Regions from separate parts of the Arthrobacter sp. TB 23 genome, predicted to be linked through region 3. Evidence: predicted binding sites of a transcription regulator. Region 3 holds the regulator's gene; each other region holds the start of a gene.

Region 1 (5,778 bases), on a different contig from region 3:
TCCCGGTAGTGCGTGATCACCGATGCCAGTTGGCCCTCGCTTACCCCGGCGATCTCCCGCAGGGACGTCACGAGCGGCGGACCAACCATCTTCCGCAGCATGTCTTCGGACGGCCGGGACAGTCCGTGGGCTTCCAGGGACCCGATGATCCCTCCGGTGATGGCGCCTGCGGGGTCGACGAGAGTTCCATCAAGGTCAAAGAGCACGAGCAGGCGGTAGTTCATCACCGGCCAAGTTTCCCACAGCCGGTGCCCAGCAGAAAACTGCATTCCTCCCACGGAATATGTTGGATGCTGTCTATCGTCCGAGTGTCTCGGCGAGGAACGTGCCCGTGTAGCTGGTGGTCGACTTGGCCACCTGCTCCGGCGTTCCGGTGGCGATGATCTGTCCGCCGCCCGAACCGCCGTCGGGCCCGAGGTCGATGACCCAATCGGCGCTCTTGATCACATCCAGGTTGTGTTCGATGGTGATTACCGTGTTGCCCTTGTCCACCAGCCCCTGCAGGACTAGCAGCAGCTTCCGGATGTCTTCAAAGTGCAGACCTGTGGTCGGCTCGTCCAAAACGTAGATACTGCGACCGTTGGACCGCTTCTGCAGTTCGCTGGCCAGCTTTACGCGCTGTGCTTCACCGCCGGACAAGGTGGTGGCCGGCTGTCCGAGCCGCACATAGCCAAGACCCACTTCGACGAGCGTGTTGAGGTGACGCGCGATCGGGCTGAACGCAGCGAAGAATTCGGCGCCCTCTTCGATCGGCATGTTCAGCACATCGGCGATGGTCTTGCCCTTGTAGTGGACTTCGAGCGTTTCCCGGTTGTAGCGCTGTCCGTGACATACCTCGCACGGCACGTATACGTCCGGGAGGAAGTTCATTTCAATCTTCAGGGTGCCGTCGCCGGAGCAGGCTTCGCAGCGGCCGCCCTTCACGTTGAATGAGAACCGGCCGGGGAGGTAGCCCCGGACCTTCGCCTCGGTGGTCTCGGCAAACAGCTTCCGGATGTTGTCGAAGACACCGGTGTAGGTGGCAGGGTTGGAGCGGGGTGTCCGGCCGATCGGGCTCTGGTCGACGTGGACCACTTTGTCGAGGTGTTCGAGGCCATCGATCCGCTTGTGCCGGCCGGCAACCTGCTTGGCGCCGTTGAGCTTGTTGGCCAGCACCTTGTAGAGGATCTCGTTGACCAGGGTGGACTTCCCTGACCCGCTGACACCCGTGACCGCGGTGAGGACGCCCAGCGGGAACGCAATGTCGAAGGACGTCAGGTTATGTTCGCGTGCACCGACCACCTTGAGCTGCCGGGACTTGTCGATCTTGCGGCGCTTCTTCGGGATCTCGATCTTCCGCCGACCGGAGAGGTAGTCACCGGTGATGGAACGCTCATTGGTGAGGAGGTCTTCAAGCAGACCGGAGTGGACCACCTCGCCGCCGTGCTCGCCGGCGCCGGGGCCGATGTCGACAATCCAGTCGGCTTCCTGGATGGTGTCCTCGTCATGCTCGACGACGATCAGGGTATTGCCGAGGTTACGGAGGCGGGCGAGCGTCTCGATCAGCCGCCGGTTGTCGCGCTGATGCAGCCCGATTGACGGTTCATCGAGAACGTAGAGTACGCCCACTAGTCCTGAACCGATCTGGGTTGCCAGCCGGATGCGCTGTGCCTCTCCGCCGGACAGGGTCCCGGAGGCGCGTTCGAGGTTCAGGTACTCGAGTCCGACGTCGAGCAGGAACTGCAGCCGGGCCTGGATTTCCTTGAGGACCTGGCTGGCAATCTGGGCTTCACGGCCGGTGAGCACCAGGTTGTTGAGGAAGTCGCTGCAGTCGCGCATTGGCATGGCTGCGACCGACGCAATGGATTTGCCGTTGATCAGGACCGAGAGTGAGGCCGGGTTCAGCCGGGCTCCGCCACACGCGGGGCACGGGATCTGCCGCATGTACTCCTCGTAGCGGTCGCGTGCGTGGTCGGATTCGGTTTCGAGATGCTTGCGGTGGATGTACTGCACAGCGCCTTCGAAGCCGGTGCTGTACTTGCGCTCCCGGCCGAACCTGTTCTTGTACTGCACCACCACCTTGTGATCTTTGCCGTACAGGGCTGCTTCCCGGGCGCGGTCCGGCAACTTGTGCCAGGGTACGTCCATCTTGAAGTTCAGCTCTTTCGAGAGACCTTCAAGCAGCCGGGTCCAGTACTCGAGGGTTGCGGTGCCCAGCGACCAGGGGGCGATGGCGCCTTCCGCCAGACTCAGGTCCGGGTTGGGGACGACCAGCTCTTCGTCAACCTCAAGCTTGGTGCCGATCCCGGTGCAGACGGGGCACGCGCCGAAGGGGTTGTTGAAAGAGAACGAGCGTGGCTCGATCTCATCGATGGCCAGGGGGTGCTCATTGGGGCAGGCCAGGTGCTCGGAGAACGCCCTGACGCGTTTGCTGTCTTTTTCGGGAAGATCAACGAAATCGGCGAGGACCCGGCCGTCGGCCAGCTTGAGCGCCGTCTCCACCGAGTCGGTGAGCCGCTGACTGATGCCGTCCTTGACCACCAGCCGGTCGACAATCACTTCGATGGTGTGTTTGTACTGTTTGCCGAGCTTGGGTGGATCGGAGAGCTGGACGACCTCGCCGTCGACACGGGCGCGGGCGTAGCCTTTGGCCGTCAGCTCCTGGAACAGGTCGACGAACTCTCCCTTGCGGCCTCGCACCACGGGGGCGAGGATCTGGAATCGGGTGCCCTCTTCGAGTTCAAGCAGCTGGTCGACGATCTGCTGCGGGGTCTGCTTGGCGACCGGTTCGCCACAGGTGGGGCAGTGGGGGCGTCCCACGCGGGCCCAGAGGAGGCGCATGTAGTCGTAAATCTCGGTGATGGTGCCGACTGTTGACCGGGGGTTCTTGTTGGTCGACTTCTGGTCGATGGACACCGCTGGCGACAGACCCTCAATAAAGTCAACGTCAGGCTTGTCCACCTGACCCAGGAACTGCCTGGCGTAGGCCGACAGGGACTCGACGTAGCGCCGCTGACCTTCCGCGAAGATCGTGTCGAACGCGAGGGATGACTTCCCCGACCCTGAGAGACCGGTGAAGACGATCATCGCGTCACGCGGCAGGTCGAGGTCAACGTTGCGCAGGTTGTGCTCGCGTGCTCCCTTGACGATCAGACGCGAAAGATCCTGCGACATTTTGGGATCGGAAAACTCAGATTCGAGCGAAGTTGCAATAGACACCCATTCACTCTAATTGAAACCATGTTCGAATACATATTCGATCGGCTGGTTTTCAGCGTGTCGTCGGCGCGTTGGCCCCCGATGTTCACCGACGGCGCAGAGCGGCCCGCAGATAGGCAACGGCCTCGTCCTCGGTGAGGCCGTTGGCCTTGATCACATCCGCGTATTTGTCGGCGGCTGCGGCCGCCCGTTGCCGTGCTTCATCTCCTGCCGCCGCGACAACGGTTCCTGCCCGCGACCGGGTGACCACAATGTTGGCCTGCTCCAGTTCCCGATACGCCCTGGCAACGGTGTTGACTGCTACTCCGAGGTGGCCGGCGAGGGTGCGCACGGGGGGCAGGCGAGTCCCGACGGGAAGGGATCCGTTGTTCGCGGCGTCGAGGATCTGCACGCGGAGTTGTTCGTAGGGTGGCACAGAGCTTGCCTGGTCAATGCGGAGCCAACTGGTGACATCGGAGCTGCCTGTTGCGCCTGGATTCACTGTGGCCTTTCCGGTCTCTGTCACTCGTCACTGTTGTCCGACCATTTCCCGGGCGGACCGCTGATGCCCATATTGTTCCATGCACCCCTGTGCCCCGAAAGTTTTGCCCATTTACCGGCGTGCCTAGACTGGGTTCATGCTTACTCTTCAGGATCTGACCATCCGCTCGATCTCGGTCAGCGAGATGGACAACAACGTCTACCTGCTCACCTCGAAGGCCACGGGCGCACAGGTGCTGATTGACGCCGCCGATGACGCTCCCGCCATCATGGCGCTCCTTGTCGAGGGCGCCACAGACACCACGGCTGAGCCGAAGCTGGCGCTGATCGTCACCACCCATTCGCACTGGGACCATGTTCGGGCGCTGGCCGACGTCGTCGGGCAGACGGGAGCGCGCACTGCGGCCGGCACGGAAGACGTCACCGACATAGCGGTGCCCACGGATGTTCGGCTGGAGCACGGGGATACTGCCACTTTCGAGGGCTTCGACCTCGAAGCCATCAAGTTGCGCGGACACACACCGGGGAGCGTTGCCCTGTTGTACCGCGACCCGCACGGCCCGGCACACCTGTTCACGGGGGATTCACTGTTCCCCGGCGGCATCGGGAACACCCAGGGCGACGCCGCCCGGTTTGAGTCGTTGCTCAAGGACGTGTCCGAGCGGATCTTCGACTATCTGCCGGACGACACCGTCGTGCATCCCGGCCATGGGAAGGGCACCACCGTCGGGGCTGAACGCCCGCAGCTTGAGGAATGGCGCGCCCGCGGCTGGTAAAACCGGCCGTCCGGCGGGCTCACCGCCGTCGGAACCCACCTTCCCGTCCACCTGTGTGCAGGTGCGTTGGCTGGCCCCCGGCTCAGGGCTGGCGGGAACTATCCCGCGGGGTCCTTGCTCCTACTTCGTCCGGTCTTGACGCCGACGGCGAAGATCCGGCGGAAGCCGAAGACTGTCCCCCAAGGTTCCTCGGGGTAGGCTCCACGCAGCAGGGCAGCATACTGTTCGACGAAGGCCGCGGCGTCGTCGTCGGACAGCGCATTCAGTACCGGGCGCAATCCGGTGCCCTTCAGCCATTGCAGCACCGGATCGGGTCCCGTGAGGACGTGCTGGTAGGTGGTCTCCCAGACGTCGGCGGTCATGCGCGCCTCGCTGAGCATCCGCAGGTACTCCTCCGGCTCCGACACGACGTCGGTATGCCTCAGCACTCCCCCGAGCTGGTCCCGCCAGGCGTTCGATCCGGCCAGTTCGCGCATCAAGGTGTGCGCCGGGGATCCGAAGTTGCCAGGAACCTGCAGGGCCAGCCAGGCACCTGGACGAAGCACCCGTGCCCACTTCTGCACCAGCTCGGCCTGACCCGGCACCCACTGCAGGACGGCGTTGGTGACGACGACGTCGACGTCGACGTCGTCTGCGGGTGAGAAGTCTCGGATATCACCGGTCTCGAACCGCAGGTTCGGCGGCGGGTCGGCTTGGTCATTGGCGCGCTGCACCATGTCGGCGGATGAGTCGATGCCCAGCACCCCGGCGTCGGGCCAGCGTTCGGCCAGCAGCCGGGTGAGGTCCCCCGGCCCGCACCCGAGATCGACGACCACCCGCGGATCGGCATGGTTGACCCGACCGACCAGGTCGAGGAACGGCCTGCCCCGGTGGTCAGAGAACAGTGAATACTGGGTGGGATCCCATCGCATGACTCCAGCGTATCCGGCGGTGAGGCAGCTACGGATAGGCTGGAGTCCTATGAGAATTCAGGAACACCTCCCCGCAGGCACGGATCAGCCCGACGACGTTTACGGCGCCTTCCTCGAGTGGACGACCAGCGAGGGAATGAGCCTGTATCCGGCGCAGGATGAAGCTGTGCTGGAGCTGGTCTCCGGGAACAACGTGATCCTCGCGACGCCCACCGGATCGGGGAAGTCGCTGGTGGCGGTCGCAGCCCATTTCGATGCGATCGCCCGCGGGAAACGCAGCTACTACACGGCTCCGATCAAGGCTCTGGTGTCCGAGAAGTTTTTCGCCCTCTGCGAGACCTTCGGTGCCGAGAATGTCGGGATGATCACCGGTGATTCAGGGGTCAACCAGGACGCACCGATCATCTGCTGCA
Region 2 (5,778 bases), on a different contig from region 3:
CTCTCATAGTTGGATGGCAACGAATAGCCCTCCAGTTCCCATGGCATAACGGTGAGCAGGTTGTAGTCTGCCTCGAACATCGACGCCATGCTGCGAAGCGGGCGCTTTGAGTTTTCCCGGGCCGCGATTTTGAAGGCGCGTGGGACCAGGGGAGCAGTGTTGTAAAGAGCCCTGAAGGCAGGCATTACCACCGGCTCTACCCACCCTGGGATAGCGAAGAGGCCGTGTTTGGTCTGCTCAACATGAGGACGTGTCAGTGCAAACGGTACCGGGTAGAAGAGTGGAATCCCTTCGGCGCGTGCAGAGATCAGAGAGGTGACGTTGGTGCCGTGCACCACGGCTACAGCTGCGGTCTCACGAATCAGGCGGCGTTCCGCCGCCACCCGGCGGCGCACCAAATCAACGGTGAACGGGTTGCGCACCCCTCGGCCTTGATCCAGCGCCAGCGCCCGAGCTTTTTCTAGCTCATTCCACACCGGTTGCAATTGATGGAAGGTAAACCCAGCGTCGATGATGAAATGAGAGAAGTCCGGTTCGTACCCCAGGAAGACGCACTCATGACGATCGCGAAGTGCTTTTGCAACCTCGATCATGCGGGTTGTTTCAGCCAGATTGAACGTGACCGGTGCGAAAAGGAGAACTGACACGGTGACCTCCTCAGTGGTTGCAGACCGAACTCGGCCCCCGAAACCCGCAGACCGTCCGGTTGATGGAGCCTACTAACCTCAGGGGTCCAGCCGGACGGAGGGGGCTTCGAAGATTGTTCATCCGGTCTACAGGAGGTACTCCGTGTGCCTTATGGAGCGCCAAGCCGCGCAAGCAGATCGCCTGCCCACTCCGTTGCGCGTTCGATCTCACCGTCCAGGAGGGGCCCTTCGTAGCCATGGACGCGGAAGGTTTGCTGCTTGACTTGTGTGTCGAATCCAAGTGAGCGCAACTCGTGTCTCGCCGCCTTTGCCGCGGAACCGGGGAGTCTCGGTTTGTCGACCCGGGTATCGAACGCGAAGGCGGGGATCTCAGTGCTGGGCCGTTCGACTTGGTTGAGCCAATCCCGGATGCCACGGGCCGGCTCATGCGGGGCCGAGTGGGACTTGACGGCGTCAGCTCGGGTGGATGCGCGTGTCATAGAGAAAGCGTGCGTCGGGCCACCAACCACCAACAAGTCGTATCCATCAACTAACGTTGGTGCTGCATCCGAGTCACGCACCTCAACGTCGGCATTGACGGCAAGTCTGGCGCCGATGGCTCGCGCTACCTTCTCGGTATTGCCCCACAGAGACTCGTAGACCACAAGTGCGCGCATCGTTACTCCTAATATAGAGACCACGATTAAGGCCGTATTCACAGCCTATCCGGGATACCTCCCCACGTCTGCCCCGCCTGTTTCATGGTGTTCACGCCTGAGAGCGTTTATGCACCGACTGAAGCGTGGTCATCGAGTTTGCTGGGTGTCCTCGACCGGTCTCCTAGGTGTACTGAGACACCTACGCGACGCTGGGTCGCCGTGAATGCAATGCTCCCACCATGTGTGCGCGGCGTGCCGGGAGGTGGGCCTTCTTTGAGGAACCCATCGCGCAGTTCCAGGAGACGATCCGCATGCTTACCCAGTTTCCTGGGTCCCCTGCCGGCTCACCATCTCGTTGATCCAGCTCGGCGCGAACGGTGAGGTGCAGTTTGGGGGAGTCGGGTAGTCCTTGAGGACCTCAAGGCGCTCACCGATATCAAGCGCTCGAGCACGATGCTCGACGTGTTCAATCCCAATCATCGCCAGACAGTGGTTCATCGCCCACTGAAGCCGATCCGGGGCGTCCTTCATCTCTGCTTCAATAACATCGAGCAGGGCCTGAAGGTCCAGGCCATCGGGACTCTTGATCACTCGTTCCGAAGTCAGTGCCCAACCGGCAGCCGCCACGACGGGATTCAGGTCGGCAAACCAAACGATCCGTAAATCTTCGGCGAACGGGCTCTTCTTCACCACATAGTTGACGAGCCAGTCATGCACTTTGGGTGCACGAGCTTCCCTGAGCATCGAGTCCAGCTCGTCACGTTCGAAAGCCTTCGGGCGGCAGATCAGAAGCGCGACCAACCTTGCAGCTGTATCACCGGTTGCCCAGAGGCTCACTGCAAGGTCGTGTTGAGTCTTCAAACGCTTGGCTACGGCGCGCAGCTTCCCCAGATTTACTCCGTGATCGTCCCCGTGCCTCGCATTCACCACTCTGATTCCGGGATCCTCGAGGGAGGCCAGCTCGGCAAGTACCTCGTCTGTTGTCGTCTCCGTCATCACGGGTTCCTCTTCCTCATGACCCATTGCATCGTGTGACTGCCAAGACTACTGGGAAGACAAAGACCCCGCAGGGTCAGATCCGGTACCGGGCGCCGGGGAGGGGTGGGGCGGTGGATGTGTACCTGTGTCCGGTCGGAGTGGTGATTCGGAGGGTGTGTCTGGGTCCTGGGCGTGGGTGGGCTCCCCAGCCGGGTTGTTCTTTGGTGTGGTTGCAGGCTTCGCAGAGTCCGGCGCCGTTGGTGATCGACGTCCGGCCGCTTTGGTGCCAGGGAATGATGTGGTCGTAGTGTCGGATTGGCGCGTCGCAGTACGGGGTGCGGCAGGTGTGGTCCCTTGCGGTGATGAACCGGCGTTGCGCCGGGGTGAAGAGCCGCGCTTTGGAGTCCAGGGCGACCAGATCACCGCTTGTTGGTGTGGTGTAAAGGCGCCGGACCCAGACGTCGAAGGCATGCCGCTCAGCGTCAGCAGGGTCACTGCCAGCGGGGTTGATGTCGGGGTGGATGTCAGTGGGGTGGATGAGGTCCCGGGCCCAGGACGAGGGGACGATGCCGTAGCCGGGGATTCTGGCCGGTTCGCTGTCACCTTGGAGGAGGGCGCGGTCGGTGATGATCACTTGCAGTTCGACGCGGGAGACACCCCCGGGTACCCCGGTGGTGCGTTCGACGAGGGTGTCGGCCATGAGTTGGCCTCGGGATCGGGTGTCCCCGGTCGCCCTGGCGGTATCGGCGTGCCGGGATAGTGCCGTGTAGGCGGTGACGGCTTCCTTCACCGGCAGCAGGGCGGTGAGGTAGGCCATGGTGTCCGGTGCTGGGCGGATGCTGACGAATCGTTCGTTGGCTGCGTGGGCTGCGCGGTTGACCACGGAGCGGGGGTCCCGACGGTAGGCGGCAGCCTTGGCCGCGGCGATGATGGTTTTGTCCCCGCACCCGGTGAAGGTCCCGGTGTCGGGGCTGAGTTCTTCATCGACGGCGGTCCGGTCGGAGCTGGAGAGGCATGCTGTTTCTTTCACTAACAGGGTGGCTCGCCATTCGTTGAGCTGGCCGGTGTGCAGGGCAGCCAGAGTGTGGGGCATCTCGGTGACCAGGGCCTGGGCGAGGCCCAGGAGCCGGTTGCCGCGGGAGGGGGATTCCCGCCGGGCCAACGCGACCTGCGCGCCGATACTTTTGCCCTGCTCCGCGGTTGGCACCCCGGTCTGGGCCTGGTGGTGGCGTTCAGAGCGGTCGAAGGCAACCGCGATCCGGGCCTGTACTCCGGCGATGGCGGATTTGAGGTCCTCCAGGCCGCGGAGCTGGTCGATCATCCCGGCCGGGTTCGTGGCTGGCCTCAGTGCCGTGAGGGCGTCGAGTAAGGCACGCGTGCCAGCATCCGGGCCAGCGCTGCCATCAGCGGTACTGTCATCAGCGGTATTGCCATCAGCGGTATTGCCCAGGCTTGACGGGCCGCGCGGAGCCGTTCCCGGGAAGGGAAGTTCCTTCTCAGTCACTGATGGAGCCCTGCTGCCGTCCATACCTCCATTGTCCCAAACCGCTCCGACACTGCGGAGAATTATGGGGCCTATGTGGACAACTCTCTCAAACAAATATTCGAACCAAAAACCGGCAAAATGGCACCTCGTGACGTAGCACTGACCAGGGAGTAAGTTGGGCGTAAACCCACCGCAGGGGGTAGTACTCAATGAATGGCAAAGCGGCCAGCTCCGACTCTGGAGACTCTCAACGGGCGCCCACGCCGCGGCATCCCAAACCGATTCTTAGTTTGACGGTGAACCCTGCGTTGGACGTTTACACGTCCACTGACCAGGTCATCGGTGGTCATAAACTTCGGTGCTCCGCGAGCCGACTGGAACCGGGCGGCGGAGGAATGAACGCGGCAAGGGTTATCCAGCGACTCGGCGGACAGGTGCTCGCCGTATGCACGGCCGGCGGTCCAACCGGGGAGGCGTATCGTCGCCTCATCGAAGCCGAGCGGATCCCGGTCCTCGTTGCACCCATCGAAGGAAGTACCCGCGAAAGTTTCACCGTCGACGAGACGGGGACGGGCGCCCAATTCCGGTTTGTGCTCGAAGGCCCAGAGCTCAGCAAATCCGAGTGGCGAGCCTGTCTCGCGCTCGTTTCGGAGGCGATTCTGCCGGAAGGGTATGTCATAGCCAGCGGAAGCCTCCCTCCCGGGGTGCCGGACGATTTTTATGCCCGGGTGGCGCGCCTGGCCAGGAAGGTCGGCGCCCGCTGTGTCGTGGATGCCTCGGGTGCAGCACTGTCCGAGGCGCTGGCAGAAGGGGTGTTTCTGGTCAAGCCCAGCCGGCGGGAGCTGGCGACTCATCTCGGCCGGGCGCTTGACACTGAGCAGGCTCAGATTGAGGCGGCGTCGGGCCTGGTCGCCGACCGGGCAGCGGAATATGTCGCACTGACCCTAGGCCATGCCGGGGCAGTGCTTGCATCCGAGGCCGGCACCATCCGGCTACCGGCCCCGTCAGTGCAGGTCGTCAGCACGGTGGGAGCAGGCGACAGTTTTCTCGGGGCATTTGTTCTCCGACTTGCGCAGGGCTCACCCGTTGATAGCGCCTTCCTGACAGCCCTAGCTGCCGGAAGCGCTGCAGCGATGACACCCGGCACAGAACTCTGTCATCGAAACGACATAGCGCGTCTCGAAGCGGAACTGATGGCCCAGCGCGTCCCCTCGCCCGGCACTGACTCGGGCTAGCTCCAGAAGACTGCTACCGCGACGTTGATCAGTGCAAGACCGCCGACGCCGTGCGCCAGTCCCTTAGCGACGTCGTGTCCGGACTTGGCCTTACGGCGGCCGATGAACGCGGCGACAACCACGCCGATGGTCAGGACCAGCTTGACGGCTATTTTGGCGTGGTTCGGGCCGTCGCCGTCGCCCATCTCAGCGAGACCCACCAGCAGCAGGCCCGTGACCAGTTGGGTGAGGGCGCCGATCCACTGCCACTGCGTGACGGTGGGGTGCTTGAATGTGGCCAACCAGCCGCCCACGATGGCGGCCGTACCGAGAATGTGGAGAAAGACGAGCAGAAGGCGAAGGAAGTCCATGGTCCAAGCATAGGGCAGCTGTGCGGACAGGCCCTTGGACTCTGCCACTTGGCCGCAGATGGGTGCACTCTGGAGGCCAACGAGGGCGAAAGGAGCCACCCATGGCTGAACACCAGCGGGCCTTACGGGCGGTCAAGTCCTTCCATACCGCCGCCTGGTTCTCCATCGAAGCATGCATGGTTTACCTGCTTTACTCCGGGTTACGGGGAAGGACAGACCAGCGGGCGGGAGTCGCTGCAGCCGTTGTCGGCAGCGAGCTTGTTGTTTTTGCCGGCAACGGGTTTCATTGTCCGCTCACCCCACTGGCCCAACGCCTCGGCGATTCCACCGGTTCGGTGACCGATATCTACCTACCCAGGTGGTTCGCCCACAACCTGCCCGCAATCCATGTGCCGCTGATCTTTTTTGCTGTCTGGACCCACGCCCGGAATATTGCACGCGCGC
Region 3 (5,778 bases):
GCCGGCAGATGGCGAAGTCCCACGTCCTCGCCGTCTTCGAACTTTGCGAGCGGCTTCTGACGGCGACACCGGCCGGTGAGGTGCTCTGGGCCTCACGGCCAAGCACCTTCTCACCGGGCACCGGGTATTCACAGCCCGACGACGACGCACCCGCGACCATCAACATCGCGCCACTGTCCGTGGCCGGGAAGCTGCGGGAAGGCCTGTTCGCCGATCACACAGTGGTCCTGACCTCGGCAACGCTCGCCATCGGGGCCGAATTCGGTCCAGTCGCCGGTTCGCTCGGTCTCGCGGGCGCCTCGGCGCCGTCATGGACCGGCGTCGACGTCGGCAGCCCCTTCGACTACCCGAAGCAGGGCGTCCTGTATGTCGCGAAGGACCTTCCAAAGCCGGAGCGGGGCACCTCGCCTGAGCAGCTCGACGAACTGGAGGTCTTGCTGAAAGCATCGCGGGGTGGGGCGCTGGGACTTTTTTCCTCCCGCCGCGCGGCCGAAGACGCGGCCGAAGCACTGCGCCCTCGGGTCGACTTCGAAATCCTGTGCCAGGGCGAATCGTCAATGTCGGCGCTGGTCAAACAATTCTCGGATGAGCCGGACACGTGCCTCTTCGGCACCATGTCACTCTGGCAGGGCGTCGATGTGCCAGGCCGGTCGTGCCGGCTGGTGACCATCGACCGCATTCCCTTCCCGCGCCCTGACGACCCACTCATGACAGCTCGGACGAGAGCCGTAGCGAAAGCCGGTGGAAACGGTTTCATGAGTGTTTCGGCAACCCACGCGGCCGTCCGCCTCGCTCAGGGCGCCGGACGCCTCATCCGCGCAGCCGAAGACAAGGGGGTGGTGGCGATCCTCGATTCCAGGCTCGCCAACGCACGCTACGGATCATTCCTGCGTGCCGCGCTGCCGCCTTTTTGGTCCACCACCGATCGCACGACGGCGGTCGGCGTCCTGGAGCGGCTGGCAGGAAAACCCACGCCCGGGGGTTAGAGGGCGCGCATGACCGAGACGACCTTGCCCATAATCGTGGCGAGGTCTCCCAGGATCGGCTCGTACTGGGTGTTCTGGGGGAGCAGCCAGGTGTGACCGTCGCGCTGACGGAAAGTCTTCACAGTCGCCTCGTCGTCGAGGAGCGCGGCCACGATGTCACCGTTCTGTGCTTCCTGCTGGCGCCGGACCACTACCCAGTCACCGTCGCAAATGGCGGCGTCGATCATCGAATCGCCATAGACCCGCAACATGAAGAGATCGCCGTGGCCCACCAACTGGCGGGGTAGCGGCATGACATCTTCCACTACCTGGTCGGCCAGCACCGGGCCGCCGGCAGCGATCCGCCCCACCATCGGAACCATGGCTGCGTCGATCGCGCCGCCGACGTCCGGTGTCGTGCCCTGCCCCGATCCTTCTTCGCCGCTGTGCTGATCATGGTCGAGGGTCAGCGGAAGCAGGATCTCCATGGCGCGGGGGCGCTTCGGATCGCGCCTGAGATAGCCCATCCGCTCGAGCTGCGACAACTGATGGGTGACGCTCGAGAGACTGGCGAGCCCCACCGTGTCTCCGATCTCGCGCATGGAGGGCGGATACCCGTTGGTGCCGATGGCCCGCTGAATGGTCTCAAGGATCTTCTTCTGGCGGGGCGTCATGCCCTTGGGCACCTGGCGCCCACGCGGGCGGCCACGGGCTGGCAGGACGGCCGGGGCGGGGTCAGCCGGGGCAAGGTCGGAGGCCGGTTCATCCAGTGGTGCGTCGGACTCTTTCACGGTCGCTGTCCCTTCGATAAGAATCCATGTACCCCGGCAGATCCCTGGATTCCAGGGGCCGAGCTTATTTTGTCAGTGGCGGATGATGTGCTGGTTTCTGCTGGATCCCGAACCTTCATCCTTGCCCTAACGGTAAGGGAGTCAGGACACGTTTTCAAACATTTGTTCGATCGTGTCTCGACAAAGTTCGTCAATCAGTGCTAAAAATAAACAAGCAGTAATTCGAAGATAAGTTCGAACAAAACAGGAATCGCCGGTTTTAGCTCGAACACCGCCTTCAACCTTCAGGGTTGGTCCCGGGCTCATACCCCAGGACCGAATGGACTGATTCGAGAGTACAGAGAGGTGTATCCATGTCTGTCATCACCACACACCAGAATTTCCCCACCACCGAAAGCGACGCGACCAAGAGCGGCGCCACCAAGCTGCGGCTTACCCGCAGGGGCCGGCTCCTGTTGGTCGGATTGCCGATCGTGCTACTCGCGTCGGCCGTTCTGATGTTGTCAGGATTTTTCAACTCGCCTGCCAAGGCATCAGCTGAAGGCGGAGAGGTGACCGAGACCGTCAGTGTCAGCGTCGCAGCCGGCGAAACCATCTGGCAGCTGGCAACCGAGTTCGCTCCGGACCGCGATCCGCGCATCGTCGTCTCCGAGATCGTTGAACTGAACAGCCTGGGCACCTCAGTGCTGCAGGCAGGGCAGCAACTGGATGTCCCCACCAACCGGTAACTCCTCGACAGCCAGTGCTGCACCCCCAGAACCCTCCAACCCGGTCGGCCAGTATCGGCCACCGGGTGTGGAGCTTCTGCGAACGCGGTGAAGATCCTGATGAAGGGTGAAGGCCCGTCGATTCTGCACCTGCAGCACTCCACGCTTAACCTTGACAGGTGAGCGAACAGTTTGAGCGGTTGAGCCGGTTGCCCCTGCGTGAGGATCTGCGGGGCAAGCACCCCTACGGGGCACCCCAGTTGGATGTCCCCATCCTCCTAAACGTCAATGAGAATACCCATGGAGTGCCGGACGATGTCCGGCAGGCAATCGTTGATGCGGTGAGCCGGGAGGTCGGGGGGCTGAACCGTTACCCCGACCGTGAGTTCACCGAACTCCGGACCAATCTCGCACGCTACCTCGGCCACGGACTGACGCCCGAAAACCTGTGGGCCGCCAACGGATCCAACGAGGTACTGCAGCACCTGCTGCAGGCCTTCGGTGGCCCGGGTCGATCAGCCATCGGCTTCCCCCCGACCTACTCCATGTATCCGTTGCTGGCCAGCAGCACCGGCACCCGCTATATCGCAGGGCAGGGTAACGACAGGTTCGAGCTCAGCGCCGCCGACGCGGCCCGCGAAGTGCGCGAATCCGGCGCGAACCTCGTCTTCCTGTGCTCGCCGAACAACCCGACCGGCTCAGCGCTGGGCCTGGATGTGGTGGAAGCGGTTTATGAGGCGGGCAGCGACGCGCAGGCAATCGTGATCGTCGATGAGGCCTATGCCGAGTTCGCCCACGCAGGCACCGTCAGCGCCCTCAGCCTGCTGGCGGGCCGGGAACGTCTTGTGGTGTCACGCACCATGAGCAAGGCTTTCGCGATGGCCGGGACGAGGCTCGGTTACCTGGCGGCGGCCCCCGAGGTTGCTGACGCGCTGCGCCTGGTCCGGTTGCCGTACCACCTTTCGGCCATCACCCAGGCGGCAGCGAACGCGGCCCTGACCCACTCTGACCGATTGCTTGCCAACGTGGAAAACATCAAGGTGCAACGCGATCGGATAGTGACCAGTCTCCAACACCTCGGGTTGACCCCGGTGCCCTCGGACGCCAACTTCGTTCTCTTCGGCGGACTGGACGACCCGCACCGCATCTGGCAGGGCCTGCTCGACGGGGGAGTGCTGATTCGCGACGTCGGTATTCCCGGTCACCTCCGGGTCACCGCAGGCACCGAGACGGAAACCACAGCGTTCCTCGACACCCTCGGTGCCCTGCTGGAGGGGACCGTCTCCTAGACTGGTGATAGACCCTTTCCAAGCGGCGCCCGGTGCTGTCCCTACCGTCACCCATCCGCTACGTACCAATCGAAGGATAGCCATGAGCGTGGAAACCACTGTCGGACGCACTGCGAGCCGGGAACGGACCACCAGCGAGTCGTCGGTGTTTGTCGAGCTCGATCTTGACGGCACCGGACGCGCGGAGATCAGCACCTCGGTGCCGTTCTACGACCACATGCTGACTGCGCTGGCCAAGCACTCACTGATCGACCTCACGGTCCGAGCCACCGGTGACACGCACATCGATGTCCACCACACCGTCGAGGATGTCGCCATCACCATCGGCGAGGTGCTCCGGGAGGCCCTGGGGACGAAGGCCGGGATCCGCAGGTTCGGCGAAGCGACGGTGCCCCTGGATGAGGCGTTGGCCAACGCCGTCGTCGACATCTCCGGCCGGCCATACCTGGTGCACACGGGTGAGCCTGCAGGCCAGGAATACCACCTGATCGGAGGGCACTTCACCGGCTCGCTGACCCGGCACGTCTTCGAGGCGATCACCCTGCATGCCCAGATCTGTCTGCACATGACGGTGTTGGGTGGACGGGATCCACACCACATTGTCGAAGCCCAGTTCAAGGCGTTCGCTCGGGCGCTGCGCGCTGCAGTGGAACCGGACCCACGCGTGGAGGGCATCCCGTCCACCAAGGGGGCACTATGAGTGCGCCACGCGTAACGGTTCTGGACTACGGTTCGGGGAACATCCGTTCAGCGGTCCGTGCCCTGGAACACGTCGGCGCTGAAGTGACGTTGAGCGCCAAACCCGACGACGTCCTGAACGCCGACGGGTTGGTGGTGCCCGGCGTCGGAGCCTTCGCGACCGTGATGAAGGGTCTGAAGGATGTCGATGCACTGCGCATGATCGGCCGGCGGGTGGCGGGCGGCAGGCCAGTGCTTGGCATCTGCGTCGGCCTGCAAATCCTCTTCGAGGAGGGCGTCGAGCACGGCGTCCGGACCGCGGGAATGGGCGAGTGGCCAGGCACCGTTGAACGGTTGCAGGCTGACGTCGTCCCGCACATGGGCTGGAACACGGTGAAGGCAGCCGAGGGGTCACAACTGTTCGAAGGCATCGAGGACGAGCGGTTCTACTTTGTGCACTCCTACGGCGTGCAGCAGTGGAAGTTCGAGGTCACCCAGCCAGCCATGAAGCCCCCAATGGTGACCTGGGCGGACCACGGCGGTCAGTTCATTGCCGCCGTGGAAAACGGTCCCCTCAGCGCCACCCAGTTCCACCCCGAAAAGTCCGGTGACGCCGGGGCCCGTCTGCTCTCCAACTGGACAGCCGGGCTGCGGTAGTCATGTGGAGCATAGTGTTGATGGGGCTCGCGGGCCTGTTGATCGGTGGGGCTATCTCCTTCCGGCGGCAGGAACTACCCAAGGCCCTGATCATCAGCTTCTGGGTCCTGGCGGGAATGGCGCTCCTCGCTGCCTACCTCCTGACCCTGACCGACATCTGATTCCAGACCTCCGACAGCTACGAAAGAGTCACAACACCCGATGAGCCCCTTTACTGAATCCCCCATTCTCGAACTGCTTCCTGCCGTCGACGTCGTCGACGGGCAGGCTGTCCGCCTGGTCCAGGGCGAGGCCGGCAGCGAAACAGGTTACGGTGACGCCCTCGAGGCGGCCCTCGCCTGGCAGCAGGACGGCGCCGAATGGGTGCACCTGGTGGACCTTGACGCAGCCTTCGGCCGGGGCTCAAACCGCGAACTGCTCGGACGCGTGATTAACGAACTCGACATCAAGGTGGAGCTGTCCGGGGGAATCCGCGATGACGCTTCCCTCGACGCAGCCCTGGAACTCGGCGCGCACCGGGTGAACCTCGGCACCGCAGCCCTGGAAAACCCGGAGTGGACCGCTGCGGCCATCGCCCGCTACGGCGACAAGATCGCCGTCGGCCTGGACGTCCGGGGCACCACCCTGGCAGCCCGCGGCTGGACCGAAGAAGGCGGCGACCTGTGGGAAGTCCTGCAGCGCCTCGAAGACG

What was found. The regulator LexA, encoded in region 3, represses DNA repair genes until DNA is damaged. The targets are predictions, from matches to a motif close to TCGAACANNTGTTCGA.
Region 1: uvrA (excinuclease ABC subunit UvrA) is a predicted target of LexA. The motif match lies at 3,224-3,239, and genes of this name have one in related genera.
Region 2: B384_RS0107405 (DUF222 domain-containing protein) is a predicted target of LexA. The motif match lies at 3,856-3,871, and genes of this name have one in related genera.

Annotation. Positions count from the first base shown of each region.
Region 1 covers NZ_ALPM01000104.1:3,743-9,520, reverse strand. The annotation lists gene B384_RS19085 (HAD hydrolase-like protein) at 1-269, opposite strand, end outside; gene uvrA (excinuclease ABC subunit UvrA) at 298-3,153, opposite strand; gene B384_RS0114275 (GntR family transcriptional regulator) at 3,284-3,679, opposite strand; gene B384_RS0114270 (MBL fold metallo-hydrolase) at 3,816-4,454, shown strand; gene B384_RS19080 (trans-aconitate 2-methyltransferase) at 4,553-5,365, opposite strand; partial or broken gene B384_RS19075 (DEAD/DEAH box helicase) at 5,415-5,778, shown strand, end outside.
Region 2 covers NZ_ALPM01000056.1:26,893-32,670, reverse strand. The annotation lists gene B384_RS0107420 (glycosyltransferase) at 1-647, opposite strand, end outside; gene B384_RS0107415 (flavodoxin family protein) at 797-1,303, opposite strand; gene B384_RS0107410 (DNA alkylation repair protein) at 1,601-2,281, opposite strand; gene B384_RS0107405 (DUF222 domain-containing protein) at 2,358-3,791, opposite strand; gene B384_RS0107400 (1-phosphofructokinase family hexose kinase) at 4,040-4,984, shown strand; gene B384_RS0107395 (hypothetical protein) at 4,981-5,334, opposite strand; gene B384_RS0107390 (hypothetical protein) at 5,436-5,778, shown strand, end outside.
Region 3 covers NZ_ALPM01000085.1:11,340-17,117, reverse strand. The annotation lists partial or broken gene B384_RS0112450 (ATP-dependent DNA helicase) at 1-986, shown strand, start outside; gene lexA (transcriptional repressor LexA) at 983-1,639, opposite strand; gene B384_RS0112440 (LysM peptidoglycan-binding domain-containing protein) at 2,110-2,484, shown strand; gene B384_RS0112435 (histidinol-phosphate transaminase) at 2,643-3,752, shown strand; gene hisB (imidazoleglycerol-phosphate dehydratase HisB) at 3,835-4,452, shown strand; gene hisH (imidazole glycerol phosphate synthase subunit HisH) at 4,449-5,087, shown strand; gene B384_RS20835 (hypothetical protein) at 5,102-5,248, shown strand; gene priA (bifunctional 1-(5-phosphoribosyl)-5-((5-phosphoribosylamino)methylideneamino)imidazole-4-carboxamide isomerase/phosphoribosylanthranilate isomerase PriA) at 5,289-5,778, shown strand, end outside.